DNA from 3 places in the Pseudoduganella sp. RAF53_2 genome. Region 1 is predicted to be linked to each of the others. Evidence: predicted binding sites of a transcription regulator. Region 1 holds the regulator's gene; each other region holds the start of a gene.

Region 1 (10,481 bases):
CGCCCTGCGCGATGCCCATGCCGCCGCCCATCACCACGCCGTCCATCAGCGAAATGTATGGCTTGGGGTAGAAATGGATTAAATGATTTAGTGCATATTCCTCGGTGAAGAAATCTTCCAGCAGCGCGCTGTCGCCCTGCGGCGTTTTCTGGCCGACATCGTGGAAGAAGCGGATATCGCCACCCGCGCACAGCGCTTTCTCGCTGCTGCTGCGGATCACCACCGCAGCCACGTCTGCGTCCTCGCGCCAGGCCAGCAGCGCCTGAGTAATGGCGCGCACCATGTCGAGGGAAAGGGAGTTCAGAGCCTTGGGGCGGTCGAGGGTGATGAAGCCGGTGCCGTTGCTGACTTGGGTGTGGACGTATTCGCTCATGAACAAGATACTAAATAATTAATATTGTTTATTTTATCGCGCCACAGCCAGCGGCGCGGGGCGCAAAAAAGGGCGCCAGATGCGCCCTTAGTTTGATTGTCCCGCCACTCCTTTACATGACGGTGACAGGTGCTTCGTAAGTGTCCGGGATATGCTTGATCGCTTCGTGGTTGTGATTCTGGACGCGGGCCTTGTACTTCATGACCTGGCGGTCCAGTTTGTCGATCAGCGTATCGATGGCGGCATACAGGTCTTGCGACAGGCTCTCCACATACACAGTCTTACCCGACATACGCAGATTGATCTCCGCTTTTTGACGTTTTTCTTTCTCGGTGAGGTTATCTACAGTCAGGATGACAGCAATATCAATCACTTGATCGAAATGGCGCTTAACCCGCTCCAGCTTGTTCTGCACGTACTCGCGAATCGCTGGGGTCACTTCGACATGATGTCCACTGATGGTGAGATTCATACACACTCCTAAAGATGATGTCGCTTACTAGTTCGTACACGCTGGTGGCGTGCAGCGGAACCGTGCACTACAAAGACTTGCGGAGGCTAACGGGAGGAATTTTCAGAGCTTCGCGATACTTGGCAACAGTACGTCGCGCAATCACCATGCCCTGTTCTCCCAGCATGTCCGCAATCTTACTGTCGGATAAAGGATTTTTAGGGTCTTCAGCTCCTGTCAATTGCACGATCAGCGCACGGATCGCAGTAGAGGAAGCTTCACCCCCGGCTTCGGTTGCGACGTGGCTGCCAAAAAAGTACTTCAACTCAAACATTCCATGCGGGGTGAGCATATATTTTTGAGTTGTTACCCGAGAAATAGTGCTCTCGTGTAGTCCCAGTGTATCAGCTATTTCACGCAACACAAGGGGTCTCATGGCAACTGCACCATGACTGAAAAAGTTCTTCTGCCTTTCAACGATCGCTTGTGCAACGCGCAAAATCGTATCGAAACGCTGGCGCATATTCTTGATCAGCCACTTGGCTTCCTGCAGCTGTGCGCTCATCTGGCTCTCGCCTTTGCCCTGCTTGAGCAGGCTGGCGTACAGCGCATTCACACGCAGGCGCGGCATCACATCATTGTTCAGCATGACGATCCAGCCGTTGCGCCCCTTCTTCACGATCACGTCAGGCACCACGTAGTCTGACACGTCTGACGCAAATTCAGCGCCCGGATGCGGATTGCACTGGCGGATCACGGCCTGCGCTTCACGCAGGTCTTCGTCGTCGCAGTCGAGGGCTTTTTTCAGCTTGTTGAATTCACGCTGGGCGAACCAGGCCAGGTGCTTCTCGACGATGCATAGCGCCATGCGGCGCGTTACCAGCGGGATGTTCGGCAAGCGCTTGATTTGCAGCGCCAGGCACTCGGACGCATTGCGCGCGCCCACGCCAATGGGATCGAAAGTCTGCAGCAGCGCCAGCGACGTACGCAATTCTTCCAGTTCGATTTCCAGCTCTTCCGGCAGACGCGCATGGATTTCTTCCAACGGCTCTTCCAGGTAGCCGTTTTCGTCCAGCGCATCGATGATGATTTCCATCAGCGCGCGGTCGCGCGGTTCCTGCACGGTCACGCGCATCTGCTCCAGCAAATGCTCGCGCAGCGTGCAGCCGCTGGCTTCCAGTTGCGGACGGCCGTCTTCATCATCGGGCGACTTGCTGCTGGAGGAATTGCTCCAGTCGTCAACAGCATCGCCCTCGCCGTTGCCTTCATAGCTCTCGCCGTCGGCCGCAGGTGCTTCCGCGCCCTCGCCGCCTTCGCTGGCAGCCTGGCCGTTTTCTTGCGGCGGCGCTTCGCCATTGCCGCTGCCCTGGCTGATGGCGCCGTCCGCCAGCAGGCGCACGGAATTGTCCAGTGGATCGTCCAGCCGCTCCAGTAATGGGTTATCACTGAGCAGCTGCTCCAACTCCTGGTGCAGCTCAAGCGTCGACAGCTGCAACAGGCGGATCGACTGTTGCAGTTGCGGCGTAAGCGCCAGGTGTTGCGAAGTTCGCAGTTGCAGTGATTGTTTCATGGGCCTTTCTTACATCCGGAAGTGTTCGCCGAGGTAGACGCGGCGCACGGATTCGTCAGCAATAATGTCGTCAGGGCGGCCGGAAGCCAGTACCGAACCCTGGTTGATGATGTAGGCGCGGTCGCAAATGCCGAGCGTCTCACGCACATTGTGGTCGGTAATTAAGACGCCGATGTTGCGCTCCTTCAGAAAACGCACAATCCGTTGGATTTCGATCACGGCAATCGGGTCCACGCCGGCAAAAGGTTCGTCCAGAAGAACGAAGCGTGGGTTAGTGGCAAGAGCCCGTGCAATCTCAACACTGGATCTCCAGCACGGCACGGATATTCTCTTCCACGGTCAGCTTACGGAACACCGAAGCTTCCTGCGGCAGGTAGGACAGGCCCAGCGTGGCGCGCTTGTGAATCGGCAGGCTCGATACATCGATGCCACCGATATCGATGGTGCCAGCGTCGGATGCCACCAGTCCCACGATCATATAGAACGACGTCGTCTTGCCGGCACCGTTTGGTCCCAGCAGCCCTACCACTTCACCGCAATCGACCTGCAGCGAAACGTCATGCACCACCTGGCGTTTGCCATAGGTCTTTTGCAGACCTTTGACAACCAGGGTGCTGCTGCAATTGTTCTCCGCCATATTCATTTGACCGCCGGAGTGGTAGCTGGAGTTACCGGCGTTGCAGGCGCTGGTGCGTTGGCTTGCGAAGGCTGGATCACCATCTTCACGCGGCCGCCGCCCTGCTTGCTCTCGCCCGTGGTGGAGTTCTGCACGGAGAAGAATTCCTTGCGGCTGTCGTAGGAAATGAAAGGACCTTCAACTTCATCGGTGGTCTTGGCGCCTTCCAGGCGCGTGACCTTGGCCTTGGAAATCAGGCGCACCAGTTCGGACTTCTGGTCGTATTCGATGCGCTCGGCCTGGCCTTCGACCCACTGGTCGCCGGCGCCATCGCGCTTCTGGCGGAAAGTGGCCAGCGCGTTCGGCGCCGCCCAGAAGGTCACGTACTGATAGCCCTGCGGATCTTCCGTCACCAGCGCGCGGCCTGCCTTCATCAGCAGCGTGCCGCGGGTCAGCACCACGTCGCCGATCAGCGTGCGGGTCTGCTTCACTTCATCCGTGGTGCCCTGATTGGCTTCGATCACCGTTGGCTTGAGGGAGTCCGCCTTTTCCGCGCGGGCCAGGTTCAGGCCCATCAGCGGCAGCAGGGACAGCAGCAATAACTTGCTCAGTTTCTTTTTCATGTATGCTCCGAAAATTCTTGCTCAACGCTGAGGGGCAGGCGGATACACCAGGCGCATGCGCTGGTTCACTTCCGCCTGGCTGGTGGCGTTATTCACCTTCAGGCCAGTGCCTGTCAGCTTGGCGTTGCCGGACGTGGCGGTGAACGCCTGGTCCGTTTCCATCCGGTCTTCGTCCGGATAAATCGTCATCGCTTCAGTCTTCATGCTGAAGCTCTTTACGGTCTCGGTGCCGGCGCGGTCGGCGGTCACATTGCCGGCCAGCTTGACGCGGCTATTGCTGTCGTCCACGCGCGCCGTTTTGGCGTGAATGTCCATTGGCGGCAGGTCCGGCGTGATCTTGCGCACGACGGGCTTGTCGATCTCGGACGAATCGTCAATCGGGCGGTGGGTCAGCTTGTCGCCGGAAACGATATACGCCGGCTTGCCCTCTTTGCTCAGACGCACAAAGCTGAAGCGCTCGACGATGTAGTCAGGCTCCGTGAGCTTGGCGGCCGCCTGCATTTCCTCGCCTTCGCGGTTCAGCAGTTCGAGCAGCCAGAAGGTGCCGACGGCTGCGAACAGCGCCAGCATCATGCCGATCGAAAGCCTGACACGGTGAGAGGTCCTCTGGTTGCGCATACTGCTTCCTTACACCATGAATTGCGCCATGATGCGCTCAAAATTGCCCTGAGCGCGCAGCACGAATTCGCACACCTCGCGCACTGCACCGCGGCCACCGCTGGCCTGGGTCACGTGATGCACGCGGCTGTGCACTTCCGGGCGGCCGTTCGGCACACTCACGGCGAAACCGACGCGGCTCAGGATAGGCAGGTCCACCACATCGTCGCCGATGAAGCCGACCTGCTCTTCGGTCAGGCCCAGTTGCTGCAGCAGGGCCTTGAACGGCGTCAGCTTGTCGTGGCCGCCCTGGTGGACGAATTCGATGCCGAGGTCCTTGGCACGCGCGGTCACCTGCGGCGAACGGCGCGCGCTGATGATGGCGGTCTGCACACCCGATTCCTGCAGCAGCTTGATGCCCAGGCCATCGTGCACATTGAAGGTCTTCATCATCTCGCCGTCGGCACCGTAATGCAGGCTGCCGTCGGTCAGTACGCCATCGACGTCAAAGATCATCAGGCGCACCTTGGCGGCGCGCTTGACGATGTCCATATTGTAGGGGCGGCTCATCAGATCACCTTGGCGCGCGTAAGGTCGTGGATGTGCAGGGCGCCTACCAGTTTGCCCGCTTCGTCGGTGACCAGCATCTGGTTGATGCGGAATTCTTCCATGATGGCCACGGCATCCACGGCCAGCTTGTCCGCGTTGATGCTGCGCGGGTTCAGATGCATGACATCCTTGATGATCACCTTGCCGAAATCCTGCACCTTCTCGATCATGCGGCGCAGGTCGCCGTCGGTGAACACGCCGACCGGCTTGTTGTCCGCGTCGACGATGGCGGTCATGCCCATGCCCTTCTGGGTGATTTCCAGCAGCGCGTCCGGCAGACGGGTATCCAGGCCCACGGCCGGAATGGCGTCGCCGGTGCGCATGATGTCGCGCACATGGGTCAGCAGGCGGCGGCCCAGGGCGCCGCCCGGATGCGAACGGGCGAAGTCTTCTTCCTTGAAGCCGCGCAGGTCCAGCAGCGCCACGGCGATCGCGTCGCCCAGCGCCAGCGTGACGGTGGTGGAGGCGGTCGGCGCCAGATTCATCGGGCAGGCTTCCTTGGCGACCGACACGTCCAGGTGCACGTCCGACAGCTTGGCCAGGCTCGATTCCGGCTTGCCGGTCATCGAAATCACCACGCCGCCCATGCGCTTCACGACCGGCAGAATGGCCATCAGTTCGGCCGCTTCGCCGGAATAGGAAATGGCGATCACCGCATCTTCCGGCGTGATCATGCCCAGGTCGCCATGCGCCGCTTCGGCCGGGTGCACGAACAGGGCCGGCGTACCGGTGGACGCCAGGGTGGCAGCAATCTTGCGACCGATATGGCCGGACTTGCCAATGCCGGACACCACGACGCGACCTTTGCAATTCAGCAACAGCGACACGGCCTTGCCCACGGACTCGTCGGTCGCCAGGCGTTCATGCAGGGCGCGCAGCGCGTCCGTCTCGATTTGCAGGGCCTCGCGCGCCAGTTCCAGTGCGCGGGTTGCGGTCTTGGCATCAAAAGCTTTCAGCATTGTTTTTTCATCGGTTACACTCATGCCGGAAGTATAGCCGAATTGGTAAAGCAAAAAACTTGCCAGACGCAACAAACAACGGTGCCAAGTCGACTAGGATCAAAATGTTCTCGCCCCTCGAACTGACTCTCCTGCTGCTCGCCAGCGCCGTGCTGGGCGTGGTCGCTTTCCGCATGCTGCACCTGCCACCGATGCTCGGCTATCTGGCAGTCGGCATTCTGATCGGTCCCAATGCCCTGAACCTGGCCGCCGAGAGCGAAGCCACCCACTCGCTGGGCGAATTCGGGGTGGTGTTCCTGATGTTCTCCATCGGACTGGAATTCTCGCTTCCCAAGCTGATGTCGATGCGGCGCATCGTGTTCGGACTGGGCATGGCGCAGGTGGCGCTGACCATTGCCGTCACCATGCTGTTTGGCTGGGCGGTGCATTTCGTGCTGCCGCCGGCAATTCACCTGACCTGGCAGGCTTCCTTCGCCCTGGGCGGCGCGCTGGCCATGTCGTCCACCGCGATCGTGGTCAAAATGCTCACGGAACGGCTGGAACTGGAGCGCGAACACGGCCGCAATATCGTGGGCATCCTGCTGTTCCAGGATCTGGCCGTGGTGCCACTGCTGATTCTGATCCCGGCGCTGGCGCAGAATCCCGAGAACCTGGCGCCGACGCTGGCCTTCGCGAGCTTCAAGGCCACGGTGGTGCTGGTGCTGCTGCTGTTTATCGGCCAGCGCGTGATGCGCAAGTGGTTCACGGTGGTGGTCAAACGCCGCTCGCAGGAACTGTTCATGTTGAACCTCCTGCTGATCACGCTGGGCGCGGCCTGGATCACCGAGCAGGCCGGCTTGTCCCTGGCGCTGGGCGCTTTCGTGGCGGGCATGCTGATTTCCGAAACCGAATACAAGCACCAGGTGGAAGAGGACATCAAACCGTTCCGCGACGTGCTGCTGGGGCTTTTCTTCATCACCATCGGCATGCTGCTGAATGTGCGCATCGTGCTGGAAAACTGGTGGCTGGTGCTGCTTCTGCTGGCCGGTCCGGTGCTGCTGAAGTTCGGCCTGATCGCCGGCCTGGCGCGCCTGTTCGGTGCAAATACCGGCACGGCGATGCGTACCGGCCTGGCGCTGGCACAGGCGGGCGAATTCGGCTTCGTGCTGCTGAACGTGGTGGGCGGCATGCGCCTGGTCGATCCCTTTGTGGTGCAGGTGGTGCTGGCGTCGATGGTGTTGTCCATGCTGCTGGCGCCCTTCCTGATCGAGCAGTCGGACAAGATTGTGCTGAAGTTCTCCGCCAACGAATGGATGATGCAGTCGCTGACCCTGACCAAGATCGCGGCACGCACCATGTCCACCAACAAGCACGTGATCGTGGCGGGTTTCGGCCGTTCGGGCCAGAACCTGGCGCGCCTGCTGGCCGAAGAGAATATCGATTACCACGCGCTGGACCTGGACCCGACCCGCGTGCAGGAAGCGCAGAGCGCCGGCGCCAACGTGTCTTACGGCGATGCGGCGCGGCGCGAATCGCTGATTGCAGCCGGTATCTATCGCGCTTCAGCGATCGTGATTACCTACGCCAGCACGCCCTCGGCGCTGAAGGTGCTGTATCTGGTGCATGAGCTGGCCCCTACCCTGCCGGTCATCGTGCGCTCGCATGACGATTCGGACCTGGACCGCCTGAAAGCCGCCGGCGCTGCTGAAGTAGTGCCGGAACTGATGGAAGGCTCGCTGATGCTGGCCTCCCACGCCTTGGTGATGCTGGGCGTGCCGCTACGACGCGTGGTGCACCGCGTGCAGCGCGCGCGCGAAGAACGCTATGCCTCGCTGCGCGGCTACTTCCACGGCGCCAGCGATACGGGCGACGAGTCGGAGCTGGTGCGCCTGCATACGGTGGCGCTGGGCGATGGCGCTTCCTGCGTCGGCAAGCCGCTACGCGAGGTCGATCTCGGCGACACCGGCGCCGAGGTGACGGCCATCCGGCGCGGCAAGGCAAGGCTGGAAGTATCGGAAGAAACGGTGCTGGAGGCGGGCGACGTCATCGTGCTGCGCGGCGCCGCCGAAGCCGTAGCGCGCGCCGAGAATAATCTTTTGGCCTGAACGGCGGATCGATGATCCGCCCTACAATACGCCACTGCGTAGGGCGGGTCATTGACCCGCCATGCGTGATCAGCCGTAGCGAATCACGCGGTTACGGCCGCCTTCTTTGGCCTGGTACAAGGCTTCGTCCGCGTGGGCAATCAGCGCCTGCGCCTGGGCATCAACATCGGCATCGGCCGGCGTCTGCGCCAGACTGGCCACACCCACCGAAGCGGTAATCGATACCTTCACGCCGCCCGACAAATCGATCATGCTGGCAGCAATGCCGGCGCGGATGCGTTCCGCCACGAAGGCCGCGCTTTCCAGGTCCGCATTGATCAGCAGGACAACAAACTCCTCGCCGCCGAAACGCGCCAGCGCGTCCGACAGGCGCAGTTCGTTCTTGATGCGGTTGGCCACCTCGCGCAGTACATCGTCGCCGCCCTGGTGGCCGACGGTGTCGTTGACGCGCTTGAAGTGGTCGATGTCGATGTACATGAAGGAGATCGGATAATCCTGGCGGCGTGCGCGCGAGATCTCTTCCAGCAGGCGGCGGTCCACATAGCGGCGGTTGTACACGCCGGTGAGCGAATCGGTCAGGCCGATGTACTTCAACATTTCATTGGAGATCACGTTCTCCAGGCAGATGGCGATGATGGACGCCATATGCTCCACGAAGTCCGTGCCCAGCGATGGCGAGAAGCGCGCCGGGTCCACGCTGCCCAGATTCAGGCTGCCGATGATGCGCTTGTTACGCAGCAGTGGCACGATGGCCACGCTTTGCAGGCGCTGCGAGCTATCCGGGAACTGCGCACCGTGGCGCTCAGGATCGAACATGCCCAGTTCCGGCTTGGGCGGCATGCGCGGCGTCAGCTCGAAGCCCAGGGCATCGACATCCGGCACGAAAATCAGCTGCGGGAAATCTGCAAAGTTCACACCCAGCTTTTCCATCACGGTGCGGATGTCCGAATCCTCGTCGATCAGGCTCAGGGTAACGGCACTCAGGTCCGAGATGACGGGCAGCGTGCGGAAAATAGTGCCAATCAGTTCAGGGAAGCTGGCGGCGCCGACGATCTCCAGGTCGAAAGCCTGGTGGCGCATCATGATGGCGTGATTGCGTTCGGCCTGTTCGATCAGGTAAGCCATGCGCGCCCGCAGCGCCTGGTTTTCTGCCGCCAGGTCCGTTTGCTTGGGCCCCTTGCCCGGGATTTTTTGCGTCATGTCCATCAGCCCCGCCGATTCGATGCAACTATCAAAATGCCAGTGTAACTCCGATTTCCTCACCTACCCTTAAACGCTGGCCCTCGCCTTGCAGAACTACCACATTCATGCCGAAGCAGATGCCGCCGTCCACTTCCGGCTTGGCGCGGTAGCCTTGCAGAATATCCATTGGGTCCGGGCCGAATTCGCCGGTGCACTGATCGATCGAGGGCATGGGGCAGCGCGGGCAAGGTTTCACCGGCTTCAGAACGGCATCGCCGATGGTGAAGGTGTCGGTGTAGTCTTCTTCGAAAGGCTCGATACCGCCCACCACAATGTTCGGGCGGAAGCGGTTCATCGGCAGCTGGTCGCGGCCTGCCTTGCTCAGTTTTTCGTTGAGGTCCTGCAGGGAGCCGGTGCCGATCACCAGGATCGGGTAGCCGTCCGAGAACAGGGTGGGATGCTGCTCGCCGTTGGTCCAGGTGCCGCTGGTGGTGCGCTTGGCATTGACGTGGAAGCGCGCCAGGCGGCACGGCAGTCCGAGATAGCTGCTGAACCAGGTCGCGGTGGTTTCGTCGCAATCGTAGGCCAGCACGCTGTCTTCCCACACCTGCACTTGCAAGGTGGGCGCGGTGTCCGGATCGGGCATGCCAAGGGGGATTTCGAGACGCAGCATGCCGGGAGCACTGATCTCCAGCACGTCGCTTTTCAGTTTGGGCTTGATCAGGGCCATGCGCGGATGCTCGCGCTGGGTGAGCGCCACCCCGTCGGTGCCGACCAGCACCCACTCGCGGTCGTAAATCTGCTCCGACATCAGGCCGGCGCGCGTCAGCGTGGCTTCCTTGAGCGCGATGCCCGCACAGGATTTGATCGGATACAGATTGAGTTCGGAGAGGATGGCCATGTTGCTAACGCCCGATGACTAATTATTAAGCATCGATTATGGCAGCAAAGCGGACGGCCGACAATCGGCCGCCGCGCTTATTTCGGCCCTCCCGGCCGGATCAGGCCTCGGTTTTGGGCTTCGGCTTGCGTGGCAGCCTGCTGCGGGCAGGCGCCTTGTGCTTGCCCGGCTTGGGCACGCGCTTCGCCTTGGCGGCGCCGGAATCGGCATCGAGTTCGTTTTCGATAGCGTTCACGGACGCTTCCAGTGCGCGGTCGGCGGCGGCTTCGGCATCCGCATCGGCAGCCTTGCTGTCGGCCGCAGCGGCGGCAGCGTCGGCGGCCAGTACGGCTTCCGCTTCGTTCACGGCTTCCGCAGCGGCTGCGGCGGCCTTGGCGACCTTGCTGGTGCGGGTGGTCTTCTTGGCGGCCGGCTTGCGGGCCGCGCCACGGGCGCCGCGCTTGGCAGGCGCCGGGGCTTCAGACTGCTCCGGGGCTTCGGCTTCAGCATCGGCTGCAACGGCGCCGGCCTCCACTT
Region 2 (5,397 bases), on a different contig from region 1:
TTCGACATGCCCAAGCGCCTGGGCGACAAGCTGGCCCCGCTGGTCGGCGCCGAGGCAGGCGAAGTGGTGGTCACCGACACCACCTCAATCAACCTGTTCAAGGCCCTGGCCGCCGCCATCAAGCTGCAGGACGGCTCCGGCCGCCGCACCATCGTCAGCGAGCGCAGCAATTTCCCGACTGATATATATATGGCGCAGGGCCTGGCCGGCTGGCTGAACCAGGGCTACCGGGTCAAGCTGATCGACTCGCCGGACGAGCTGCACACGGCCATCGGCCCGGACACCGCCGTCCTCATGCTGACCCACGTGAACTACCGCACCGGCTACCAGCACGATATGGCAGCCGTCAGCGCCCTCGCCCACCAGCATGGCGCCGTCATGGTCTGGGACTTGTGCCATTCCGTCGGCGCGGTGCCGGTGGATCTGCATGCAGGCGGCGCCGACTTCGCGGTCGGCTGCACCTATAAATACCTGAACGGCGGTCCCGGCTCGCCGGCCTTCATCTGGGTGCCCAAGCGCCACCAGGCCAGGTTCGCCCATCCACTATCCGGCTGGTGGGGCCACGCCAATCCTTTCGCCATGGCGCCGGACTTCGCGCCGACCGAAGGCATCGGCCGCGCCCTGTGCGGCACCCAGCCCGTGACCTCGCTGGCGATGGTGGAATGCGGCCTGGACGTCTTCGCGCAAACCACCATGTCCGCCATCCGCGAAAAATCACTGGCACTGACCGACCTGTTCATCGCCCTGGTGGAGCAGCGCTGCTCCGGCCATCCGCTTGGGCTGGTCACGCCGCGCCACCACGCACAGCGCGGCAGCCAGGTCAGCTTCACGCACCCGCATGGCTACGCCGTGATGGCGGCCCTGATCGCACGCGGCGTGATCGGCGACTACCGCGAGCCGGAAATCATGCGCTTCGGCTTCACCCCGCTGTATACCAGCTTTGCCGACGTGTGGGATGCGGTGGAAATCCTGAAGCAGATCCTCGACGACAAAGCCTACGATATTGCCGCCAAGCGCGGCGCTGTAACCTGAAACATCATGACCGAACCAAAGAAACCCGCCGAATGGCATGGCGCCCAGATGGACTTCAGCAAGTCCATGAGCTACGGAGACTACCTGGGCCTGGACCAGATCCTGAACGCCCAGCATCCGCTCTCGCCCAATCACAATGAGATGCTGTTCATCGTGCAGCACCAGACCAGCGAGCTGTGGATGAAGCTGATGCTGCACGAGCTGCATGCCGTCTGCGACCATCTGCGCCGCGACGACCTGCCGCCGGCCTTCAAGATGCTGGCCCGCGTGGCCCGCATCATGGACCAGCTGGTGCATGCCTGGGATGTGCTGGCAACCATGACGCCGCCTGAATACACGGCGATCCGCCCTTACCTGGGTGCTTCCTCCGGCTTCCAGTCGCACCAGTACCGCGAGATCGAATTCATCCTCGGGAACAAGAACGCCAATATGCTGGCGGTACACGAGCACACGCCAACCCACGCGGCGCTGGACCAGGCCCTGCGCGCGCCTTCGCTGTACGACGAAGCCGTGCGCCTGCTGGCCCGCCACGGCCTGAAGATCGACGCCGCACGCCTGAACGGCGATTGGACCCTGCCAACCAGCGCCGACGAATCGGTGAAGGAAGCCTGGCTGGAGGTCTACCGCGACACCACCAAATACTGGGCGCTGTACGAGCTGGCCGAAAAGCTGGTGGATATGGAAACCGCTTTCCGCTTCTGGCGCTTCCGCCACGTGACCACCGTGGAGCGCATCATCGGCTTCAAGACCGGCACCGGCGGCACAGCCGGCGTGAGCTATCTGCGCAAGATGCTGGACGTGGTACTCTTCCCTGAACTGTTCGCCTTGAGGACCGCCCTGTGAAAATCCGCATCGCCCTTCTCGCCGCCGCCAGCCTGCTCGCTTCGTCCGCCTTCGCGCGCGACGATCGGCCCGGTCAATTCGATTACTACGCCATGTCCCTCAGCTGGTCGCCGGAATACTGCGCCAGCCGCGACGATCCGGTGCAGTGCGCGAGCGGCCGCCAGCTGGGCTTTGTGCTGCATGGCCTGTGGCCGCAGTTCGAGAAAGGCTATCCAGATTCCTGCTCGCGCCAGAAGCTGCCGGCCGACGTACGCGACCGCTATGCCGATCTCTATCCCGCGCCCAAGCTGATCATCCATGAGTGGCAAAAGCACGGCACCTGCTCCGGCCTGGCGCCGCAGGATTATCTGACCTTGTCGGCTCGCCTGAAGGAAGGCCTCAAGATTCCGGCCGAATTCCAGCGCCCTTCGCAGCCGGTGCGCGTTACGCCCGGCCAGTTTGAAGACGCCTTCAAGAAAGCCAACCCCTGGCTGGCCAGGGATTCCGTGCTGCCTTTCTGCACCGGCGGCGGACGCTTCCTGCGCGAAGCCCATGCCTGCTACAGCAAGGACGGCGCGTCGCGCAGCTGCGCGATGGACGAAATCAAGCGCTCGCAGAAAAGCTGCGGCCAGGCTTCCTTCCTCCTTAAAAACGTACGATGACGACTGTCCTTACTCTCTCCGGCCTGTGGGATTCAGGCCCGCAGCATTGGCAAACGCACTGGGAACGCAAGCACGGCTGGCGCCGCGTGGCGCATCGCGATTTCGAAACGCCTGACCGTGAAGAGTGGGTACGCGAACTCGATGCGGCGATTGCCGCATGCAGCGAGCCGCCTGTGCTGGCGGCGCACAGCCTGTCCTGTACGCTGGTGACGTGGTGGGCACAGTCCAACAGCAAGCACCGCGTCGCCGGCGCCTTCCTGGTGGCGCCAAGCGACGTCGATGCGCCGTCCTATCCGGCCTGCACCACAGGCTTCCAGCCGATGCAGCTGCAGCGCCTGCCCTTCCCTTCGGTGGTCGTGGCCAGCAGCGACGACATCTACGTCAGCGAGCGGCGCGCACGCCAGTTCGCCGAAGCCTGGGGCAGCGTGTTGCACGTGATCGGCCCGGCAGGACACATCAATGGCGACGCCGGTTTCGGCCCTTGGCCGGAAGGCGAAAGCTTGCTGCTGGACCTTTGTTCTAAGACGCAACGCTAACTTCCTCGTCGTATCGTGCGCACGGGCCTGCCTTCATGGCAGGACAATGCCAGCCTCGCTTTCGATGAAAGGAGACTGCGATGAAACCTGTGTTTGCAAAAGGGCTAGCTCTGCTGGCCATCAGCGCCGCCTGCGGGGGCGCCTGGGCTGATCCCCTCACTTACACCGCCAATCTCAACGGCGCTTCCGAGGTCACGCCAAATAGCTCGTCCGCTATCGGCGCAGCAATTGTGACCTTCGACATCGACACGCACAGCCTGCGGGTGCAAAGCATCTTTGCGGGACTGGACGGTACGACCACCGCTTCGCACATCCATTGCTGCACGGCGGATGCCGGCAGCGGTTCGGCTGGCGTCGCGACCATGGTGCCCGCCTTCACGGATTTCCCCACGGGGGTGACGGCCGGCACGTATGACCACACGTTCGATACGTCGGCGTCCTCGTTCTGGAATTCCGCATTCCTGACGGCGAACGGCGGCTCGACCAGCACAGCGGAATCCACACTGCTGACTGGCCTGAACAGTGGTACTTCCTACTTCAACATCCACAGCTCAGCGTATCCGGGTGGGGAAATCCGTGGTTTCCTGACGGCTCCCACCGCACCAGTCCCTGAGCCAGGCATGGCAGGCATGCTGCTGCTGGGCATACCCGCCGTACTTGCGATCGGACGCCGTAGAGCCAAGCGGAAGGATTAAACGGCATGGATTACGGGGTCTCGCCCGAAGGCTCGCAGTGGGGATGGCGCGCATTGCCTCCTCCCACTGCGGGCCGCCCGCACACGGCCCGTTAGACTTACCGGGCCGGCGGTTTGGGATACGTCGGCGGATCTTACAACTCGACACCGGATTGTGTGCAATCCCGGATTGCCTGGCATGCGCGCCTGCGGCGGATAGAGGCGGCACGATAAATGCGTGGCGGGAAACGGGCATGTGCCCGGCTTTTGGGAGAATCCGCCATGAAAACGCCAATCCTGCTGCTGTTGCCAATGCTCTTTTGTGGCGTGCCAGCGATGGCCGACACCATCTTCGACAACGGCGCCCATCCGCCCACCAATTTTCCATTTTCAGATCTTGGGGCAGGCCAAATTCTCGCCGATGACTTCACCCTGGCGCCGGGACAAAACACGATCGCTGACGTCCACTGGAGTGGCCGCTACCTGGATGGAGCGCTGCCCGCCGATGCTTTTCAAATCTATCTCTGCGACGATGTGGCGGGCGCGCCCGGCAATTGCGCCGCACTCACACTGGCTGCCGTATCCCGCACGGCAGCCGGCGCATATTTCGACTACACGGTCGACGTCACGCCGTTGATGGTCCCGGCTAACACGGTGCACTGGCTTTCCATCTTCAACAATACTTCCAGCTGGTTGTGGGGTGATCAGGTCGGTGTGGGCGGCAATTCCATGCAGACAAATAACTTCTTCGGCACGACACCCACCTGGACACTGGCCAGCAACGGCGCGGCAATGGACTTTTCGCTAAGCGGCCCCGCCGCGGTTCCGGCGCCCACCTCGTTCTTATTGTCCGGCATTGGACTGGCCGCACTCGGCTTCGGCCGGCGCAAGCCAGCGCCGGCTCAGGCGAGTATGGCGGCGAGCTTGTCCGGATTGCGAATGACGTAGAAGCCTTTGATTTGCTGGCCGTCGGACTCGATGTATTGCACCGACTCCAGTTTGCCGCCGATGTAGCGCAGCAGGCCGGGCTGGCCGTTGAGCAGGACCAGGCGGTATTCGGTTTTGCCGGCCTGCGAGAACTTGGCGTACAAGCCTGCAATGAGGTCCGGATCGCGCACCACCTGGGGGAAGGCCGGCATCTTGCCGCCACCGTCGCCCACGAATTGCATATCGTCTGCGATGAAGGCGCGCACCGCATCCTGTTGGCCGCTGTTGATGGCGGCCACGAAGCGCTGCAGCAGCTGCTGGTGATCGTTGCGGCTGACTTCGAAGCGCACTTTCTCCTGCTGCACGCGGTCGCTGGCGCGGCTCACCATCTGGCGGCAGGCCGCTTCGCTCTTGCCCAGCATCTCGGCCACTTCGGCGTAGTCGTAATCGAAGACCTGGCGCATCAGGAAAGCCGCGCGCTCTTCCGGCGACAGCCGCTCCAGCACCCACATGAAGGCCACCGACAGGTCGCTCGCCAGTTCCGCCTGCGCCTCCGGCGTGTGCTCATCCAACGGCTCGATCATAGGTTCCGGCAGCCAGAAGCCGGTGTAGCTTTCGCGCTCGGCCTTCGCCGCACGCAGGCGGTCGATGGACAGGCGGGTCGCCACGGTCACCAGCCAGGCTTCCGAGGACAGCACGCCCTCTCGGTCGGCGGAATGCCAGCGCAGCCAGGCATCCTGCACCA
Region 3 (5,397 bases), on a different contig from region 1:
GTTTTTACCGCGCGATGCGCCATCCCGACGAGATTGATTTTCTGCTGTACCAGGCGCGCATGATGGAAAACACGGCTTTCAGCAAAGTGATTGGCGCGGAACCCTGCTACTTCAACGGCGACGGGCGCTACTTCGAAAAGATCTGCACCGTCCCCGCAGCCTGGAACCGCGCCATCTTCTACGACGCGACCATCTTCCATTCCGGCCAGATTGACGCGCCCGATTTGCTGGATGTCGATCCAGCGCGCGGACGGCTGACCATCAATGCCTTCATGCGCTATCGCCTGGCGGGCATTTAAGCCAGCTTGATCGACAGCTCAACGTCTTCCGCGAACGGGATCGACAGGTAGCCGCCTGCTGGCGCGCGGACGCGGGCCATGTAGTCCGGCGCGTAATCGGCGTTGTCGGCGACGATCAGCGCGCCGGGCTTGAGGCGGCTTTCCACCAGGTCCAGGATTTCCGGATAGAGCGCTTTGGCGCCATCGAGCAGGAGCAGGTCGATTTGCTCCGGCAGATCGGACGCCAGCGTTTGCAATGCGTCGCCTTCGCGAATTTCGACCAGGTCGAGCAGGCCACCCGCTTTCAGGTTTTCACGTGCGCGCACGACTTTGGATGGTTCGAACTCGGTGGTGATCAGCTGCCCGCCGCCGTTGTCGCGCAGCGCCGCGGCGAGGTGCAGGGTCGAAAGGCCGAAGGACGTGCCGAATTCGACGACGGTTTGTGCCTTGCTGCTGCGGGCCAGCATGTACAGCAGCTTGCCGGTTTCGCGCGACACGGGCAGCGGCACGTCTTTCAGCTGTTCGTACAGGTCCAGATACTCGGTCTTGCTGCGCATCAGGCGCTCATGTTCGTCGCGGGACAGCGCTGCGAGGGCTGGAACGTTCAGCGGACTCATTGCGTCGGCCTCTTCGAACAGGTTGTGCAGCAGGGGCGCAACAGGTGAAGTGGTGAGGGTGGTCATGGGGTGATTCCTTTCTGAAGTAAGAGCGGTAATAATATGAATAATCCTTCACATTTCATATTCGCGTTACCGACACCGACCATGACCGACCGCCAGAAAGCCCCCATTTCCTCGCGCCGCAAGCCGAAACAGGTCCGCTCGACCGAACTCGTTTCAGCGATTCTTGAAGCAGCTATTCAGGTTTTGGCCAAAGAGGGTGCCCACCGGTTCACCACCACGCGGGTCGCGGAGCGGGCCGGAGTGAGTGTGGGCTCGATCTACCAATACTTCCCGAACAAGGCGTCGATTCTGTTCCGGCTGCAAAGCGACGAGTGGAAGCAGACCACGGACATGCTGTGCGCTATCCTGCAGGATGCGCAAAAGCCGCCGCTGGAAAGGCTGCGTGTGCTGGTCCACGCTTTCGTCAGGTCCGAGTGCGATGAAGCCGAGGTACGTACGGCGCTGGACGATGCTGCGCCGTTCTACCGTGATGCGCCTGAGGCGACGCAGGCCAGGGACGCCGGCCACCACGCCATCGAAGCGTTCATGAAGGAGGTCCTGCCGCATGTCGCGCCTGCCAAACGCGCCCTGGCTGGTGATCTGGTGACCACTACGCTCAGCGCAGTCGGCAAGGATTTCTCGGAGAAGCCGCGCACCGTGAAGGAAATCAGCACCTATTCGGATGCCATGGCCGATATGCTATGCGCTTATCTCACCAGTCTCGCGGCGGGCGCGTCGAGAACCAGATCGGAGTCCGCGTAAGCCACACAGGGCAGGATGTAGCCGTCGTTCTTTTCGTCGAAACTCAGGCCCGGCCACTCAATGCGATAGTGCACGCTGCCGCTGCGCAGCTTGCAGATGCAGGTGCGGCAGGTGCCATTGCGGCAGGAATGCGGCATCGTCAGGCCTGCACGCAGGGCCGATATCAAGAGAGTGGATTCCTCGTCCGTCTCGAACGATAATCCCCTTGGTTCAACTGCTACCTTAAACATTTACACCTCCAGCAAGGAATTTTACATGCCTCGTTACGTCGCGCTGCTTCGCGGTGTCAGTCCCATGAATGCCAAAATGCCGGAAGTGAAGGCCGCGTTTGAGCACGCGGGTTTTACCAACGTGAAGACGCTGCTCTCCAGCGGCAATGTGGCCTTTGATGCACGCTCCAGCACGGAGAGCGCGCTGGAACGCAAGGCCGAGAAGGCGATGCAGGAGGTGCTGGGCCGCAGCTTCTACACCATCGTGCGCTCATCGCAGCATTTGAATGCGATACTGGCGGGCGACCCTTACGCGGATCACGGCGTACCGCCGGAGGCCAAGCGGGTGGTGAGCTTCCTGCGCGATACGCCACAGCCAAAGACGGCGCTGCCGGTGAATATGAGCGGTGCCCAGATTGTGTGCGTGCAGGGCAAGGAGGTGTTCTCGGCCTACGTTCCCAGTGCCGATGGTCCGGTCTTCATGCGCCTGATTGAAAAAACTTTTGGCTCCGAGATCACAACCCGCACCTGGGATACGGTGCGCAAGTGTGCGGCGGCTTAAAGCAGTGCTATCCTTCAGCTCCCACTATCCAGCACCGCCGACGCCATGCAGAAGCTGCCCAATCTGACTTATCGCAAGCCCCAGCTGGGGCGCGACTACTGGGTCGAAGACAATTTCCTGCCGAATGCGGAGGAGATCTCCGAGCGTTGCTACACGCAGCAATACTGGGAACTGGGCGCGCCTTATGCCAACGAACCGTGGCCAGGCAAGCGCTCGCCAAAGGCGCTGCTGCCGTCCGAGCTGGATTACGTGGAAGCATGGGTGAAGAAGGTGACGGGCGCGAAGAAGCTGTGGCTGGAGTCCACGCCGGAAGGCACCTCGCTGAATCACAACTACGCGCAACTGGTGGGCATGGCCGATTCCGGTGCGCGTCCGCACACCGACTCGCGCAAATTGTGCCGCTATGCCTGCGTGATTTATCTGACGCCCGATCCCGACCCGGATTGCGGCACGTCCTTCTACCGCCAGCGCCATGCAAACGGCGCGCTGGGTGGCAATCTGTGCATGCCGCCACATACCAATCTGCGTGAAGCGCTTGGCGTGAAAGGCTTGCCGCTCGACGCCTGGCAGGAAGACGTACGCGTTGAAAACCGCTTCAACCGCATCCTGCTGTACCGCGCCAACCTGGTTCATTCCGCCAGCGGCTATTTCGGTTTCGACCACACAGACAAGCGCCTGACAGTCGTTTTCTTCTGGATGGCCTGATGGATGTCGATGCCGTCAAGGCGTATTGCCTGGGTTTGCAGGGCGCCACGGAATTGCTGCATGCGCCGCCCGTGAATGTGCTGAGCATGAAAGTCGGCGGCAAGACCTTCGCTTACTTCAAGACCAGCGAACCGGAACGCTGGCGCTTCAGCTTCCGCGTCACGCCGGACCGCTTCCTGGAATTGACCGGCATGCCGGGCGTGAAGCCCGCGCGCTACATGGCGCGCTATCACTGGGTCACTGTCGTTGAAGTACACCGCTTTCCGGCGGACTACCTCGCGGAGCTGGTGACCTGGTCCTACAACAAAGCGCTCTCCAGCCTAAGCAAGGCGCAGCAGCGCGCCATTAACGGCTGAAGAGAGCCGTCTTACACTGCGCGGCGGCGGCGTGCGGCGCCCAGGGCGGCAGCGCCCAGACCGAACAGGGCCAGCGAAATCGGCTCAGGTACGGCGTTCACGCCCAGGAAGCCATTCACGGAACCATTCAGGTCGTTGTTGCCGGCGTCGACTACGAAGCCCCAGGTTTGGCCGGCGGTGACGTTCAGCGAGGTGAAGATTTTGTCGTGGTTCGCCCAGTTGTTAGTGGACAGCAGTTTCAGGCCATCGTCGGTCTTCAGGTACAGGCTGGTGTACGAGTGGTACCAGGCAGCGAAAGAACTCCAGTCCAGTTCCAGGTTCAGCACGCCATCGTCAGCCGCAACAGTCGTGAACTCATAGTGCTGATTGAACACGCCGTGGCTGCCTGGCGAGGTGTAGCCGTACACCAGCAGGTCGCCGGAGGTGTCGGTCGTGCTGTTCGCAGCGCCGTTGTACATATCGCCGGTGTGCGTGACGGTCCAGTCCAGTCCCAGTGGGCTGGCGAAAGCCGCGAGTGGTGCAGCGGCAAGGCACAGGGCAGCAGCCAGGTTCTTCAATTGTTTCATTCTCGATCTCCTCGTTTGCAAAAATAATGCGACGAGGAAAAGCAAGTTACATGCCAATTAACATAAATGCTTGATTGGTAATAAAAAATTCTCGCAAGCATGAAACATTGCTGCAAAACTGTAAATATTTCCGACACTCGACCACGGCGTCATTTGTAGTCAAACTACTAAAGTGTTGCGTGCGCGCGATTGACTTCGCGCTAGTCCGGGCGCAGGATCGGCTGGCTACTCCGTAGCAAAAATACATAAATTAGGAGACAACGCATGCACTTCCGTCCTGCCCTGGGCGCGATGCTGCTCGGCTGTGCCTTGCTGGCCAGCCCCGCCGCTTATTCCGCCATCAATCCGAGTAGCCTCGGCGCCGCCTACGACGCCACCAAGTCCAGCATCAACTTCAAGATCTACTCCAGCCGCGCCACGCGCATCGAGCTTTACCTGTACAGCGCCGCCACCGGCCAGCAGGAAAAGGTGCACCTGCCGATGACRCTGGGCGCCGGCAATATCTGGAGCCTGAACGTGACCGCCAGCCAGCTTGCCGGCTACGGCATCACCGGCACCGTCTACTACGGCTATCGTGCCTGGGGACCGAACTGGCCCTACAACGCCGGCTGGACCAAGGGCACCGCCGTCGGCTTCATCAGCGACGTGGATGCCAGCGGCAACCGCTTCAATCCGAACAAGCTGCTGACCGATCCGTATGCGCTGGAAATCAGCCACGATCCGACCACGGCGACGATGAGCAACAGCACCATCTACGCCAGCGGTTCCCTGTATCGCAATATCGACAGCGGCAGCAGCGCACCAAAAGGCATCGTGCTGCAGGGCGATACGCAATCCATCGGCACCAAGCCCACGCGCGCCTTCAAGGACGACATCGTGTATGAAGCCCATGTGCGCGGCCTGACGAAGAATGACAGCAGCATCGCCGCTGCCTATCGCGGCACATACAAAGGCGCTGGACTGAAGGCGCCTTACCTCGCCAGCCTGGGCGTGACGGCGGTCGAATTCCTGCCGGTGCAGGAAACCCAGAACGACACCAACGATGCCGATCCGAATTCCGATACGGGCGATAACTACTGGGGCTATATGACCCTGGGCTACTTCGCGCCGGACCGCCGCTACAGCGCCGACCAGACAGCCGGCGGCCCGACCCGCGAGTTCAAGGAAATGGTGAAGACCTTCCACGACAACGGCATCAAGGTCTACATCGACGTGGTCTACAACCACACGGGCGAGGGCGGCCCCTGGAACAGCAGCGACAAGACCACCTACAACATCTGCGGCATGCGCGGCCTGG

Evidence for each region. Region 1 encodes sigma-54, which starts transcription at its own class of promoters, with help from an activator protein. Its sites were predicted from a motif close to TGGCANGNAANCTGCTTT; they were not measured.
Region 2: a site for sigma-54 is predicted at 3,949-3,966, ahead of AB4Z11_RS16975 (PEP-CTERM sorting domain-containing protein). Genes of this name have one in related genera too.
Region 3: a site for sigma-54 is predicted at 4,139-4,156, ahead of AB4Z11_RS06960 (PEP-CTERM sorting domain-containing protein). Genes of this name have one in related genera too.

The regions. Positions count from the first base shown of each region.
Region 1 covers NZ_JBFRDW010000050.1:7,544-18,024, forward strand. The annotation lists gene AB4Z11_RS05130 (enoyl-CoA hydratase/isomerase family protein) at 1-373, opposite strand, end outside; gene hpf (ribosome hibernation-promoting factor, HPF/YfiA family) at 486-845, opposite strand; gene AB4Z11_RS05140 (RNA polymerase factor sigma-54) at 913-2,394, opposite strand; partial or broken gene AB4Z11_RS05145 (LPS export ABC transporter ATP-binding protein) at 2,404-3,031, opposite strand; gene lptA (lipopolysaccharide transport periplasmic protein LptA) at 3,034-3,633, opposite strand; gene lptC (LPS export ABC transporter periplasmic protein LptC) at 3,655-4,251, opposite strand; gene AB4Z11_RS05160 (KdsC family phosphatase) at 4,261-4,800, opposite strand; gene AB4Z11_RS05165 (KpsF/GutQ family sugar-phosphate isomerase) at 4,800-5,822, opposite strand; gene AB4Z11_RS05170 (cation:proton antiporter domain-containing protein) at 5,903-7,882, shown strand; gene AB4Z11_RS05175 (DUF484 family protein) at 7,952-9,082, opposite strand; gene AB4Z11_RS05180 (MOSC domain-containing protein) at 9,114-9,965, opposite strand; gene AB4Z11_RS05185 (NYN domain-containing protein) at 10,066-10,481, opposite strand, start outside.
Region 2 covers NZ_JBFRDW010000274.1:1,938-7,334, forward strand. The annotation lists gene kynU (kynureninase) at 1-1,032, shown strand, start outside; gene kynA (tryptophan 2,3-dioxygenase) at 1,039-1,875, shown strand; gene AB4Z11_RS16960 (ribonuclease T2 family protein) at 1,872-2,516, shown strand; gene AB4Z11_RS16965 (RBBP9/YdeN family alpha/beta hydrolase) at 2,513-3,052, shown strand; gene AB4Z11_RS16970 (CHRD domain-containing protein) at 3,133-3,747, shown strand; gene AB4Z11_RS16975 (PEP-CTERM sorting domain-containing protein) at 4,008-4,673, shown strand; gene sigJ (RNA polymerase sigma factor SigJ) at 4,628-5,397, opposite strand, start outside.
Region 3 covers NZ_JBFRDW010000075.1:1,735-7,131, reverse strand. The annotation lists gene AB4Z11_RS06995 (DUF6445 family protein) at 1-299, shown strand, start outside; gene AB4Z11_RS06990 (O-methyltransferase) at 296-961, opposite strand; gene AB4Z11_RS06985 (TetR family transcriptional regulator) at 1,043-1,702, shown strand; gene AB4Z11_RS06980 (2Fe-2S iron-sulfur cluster-binding protein) at 1,648-1,932, opposite strand; gene AB4Z11_RS06975 (DUF1697 domain-containing protein) at 1,958-2,473, shown strand; gene AB4Z11_RS06970 (DUF6445 family protein) at 2,519-3,178, shown strand; gene AB4Z11_RS06965 (MmcQ/YjbR family DNA-binding protein) at 3,178-3,534, shown strand; gene AB4Z11_RS06960 (PEP-CTERM sorting domain-containing protein) at 3,546-4,100, opposite strand; gene AB4Z11_RS06955 (alpha-amylase family glycosyl hydrolase) at 4,365-5,397, shown strand, end outside.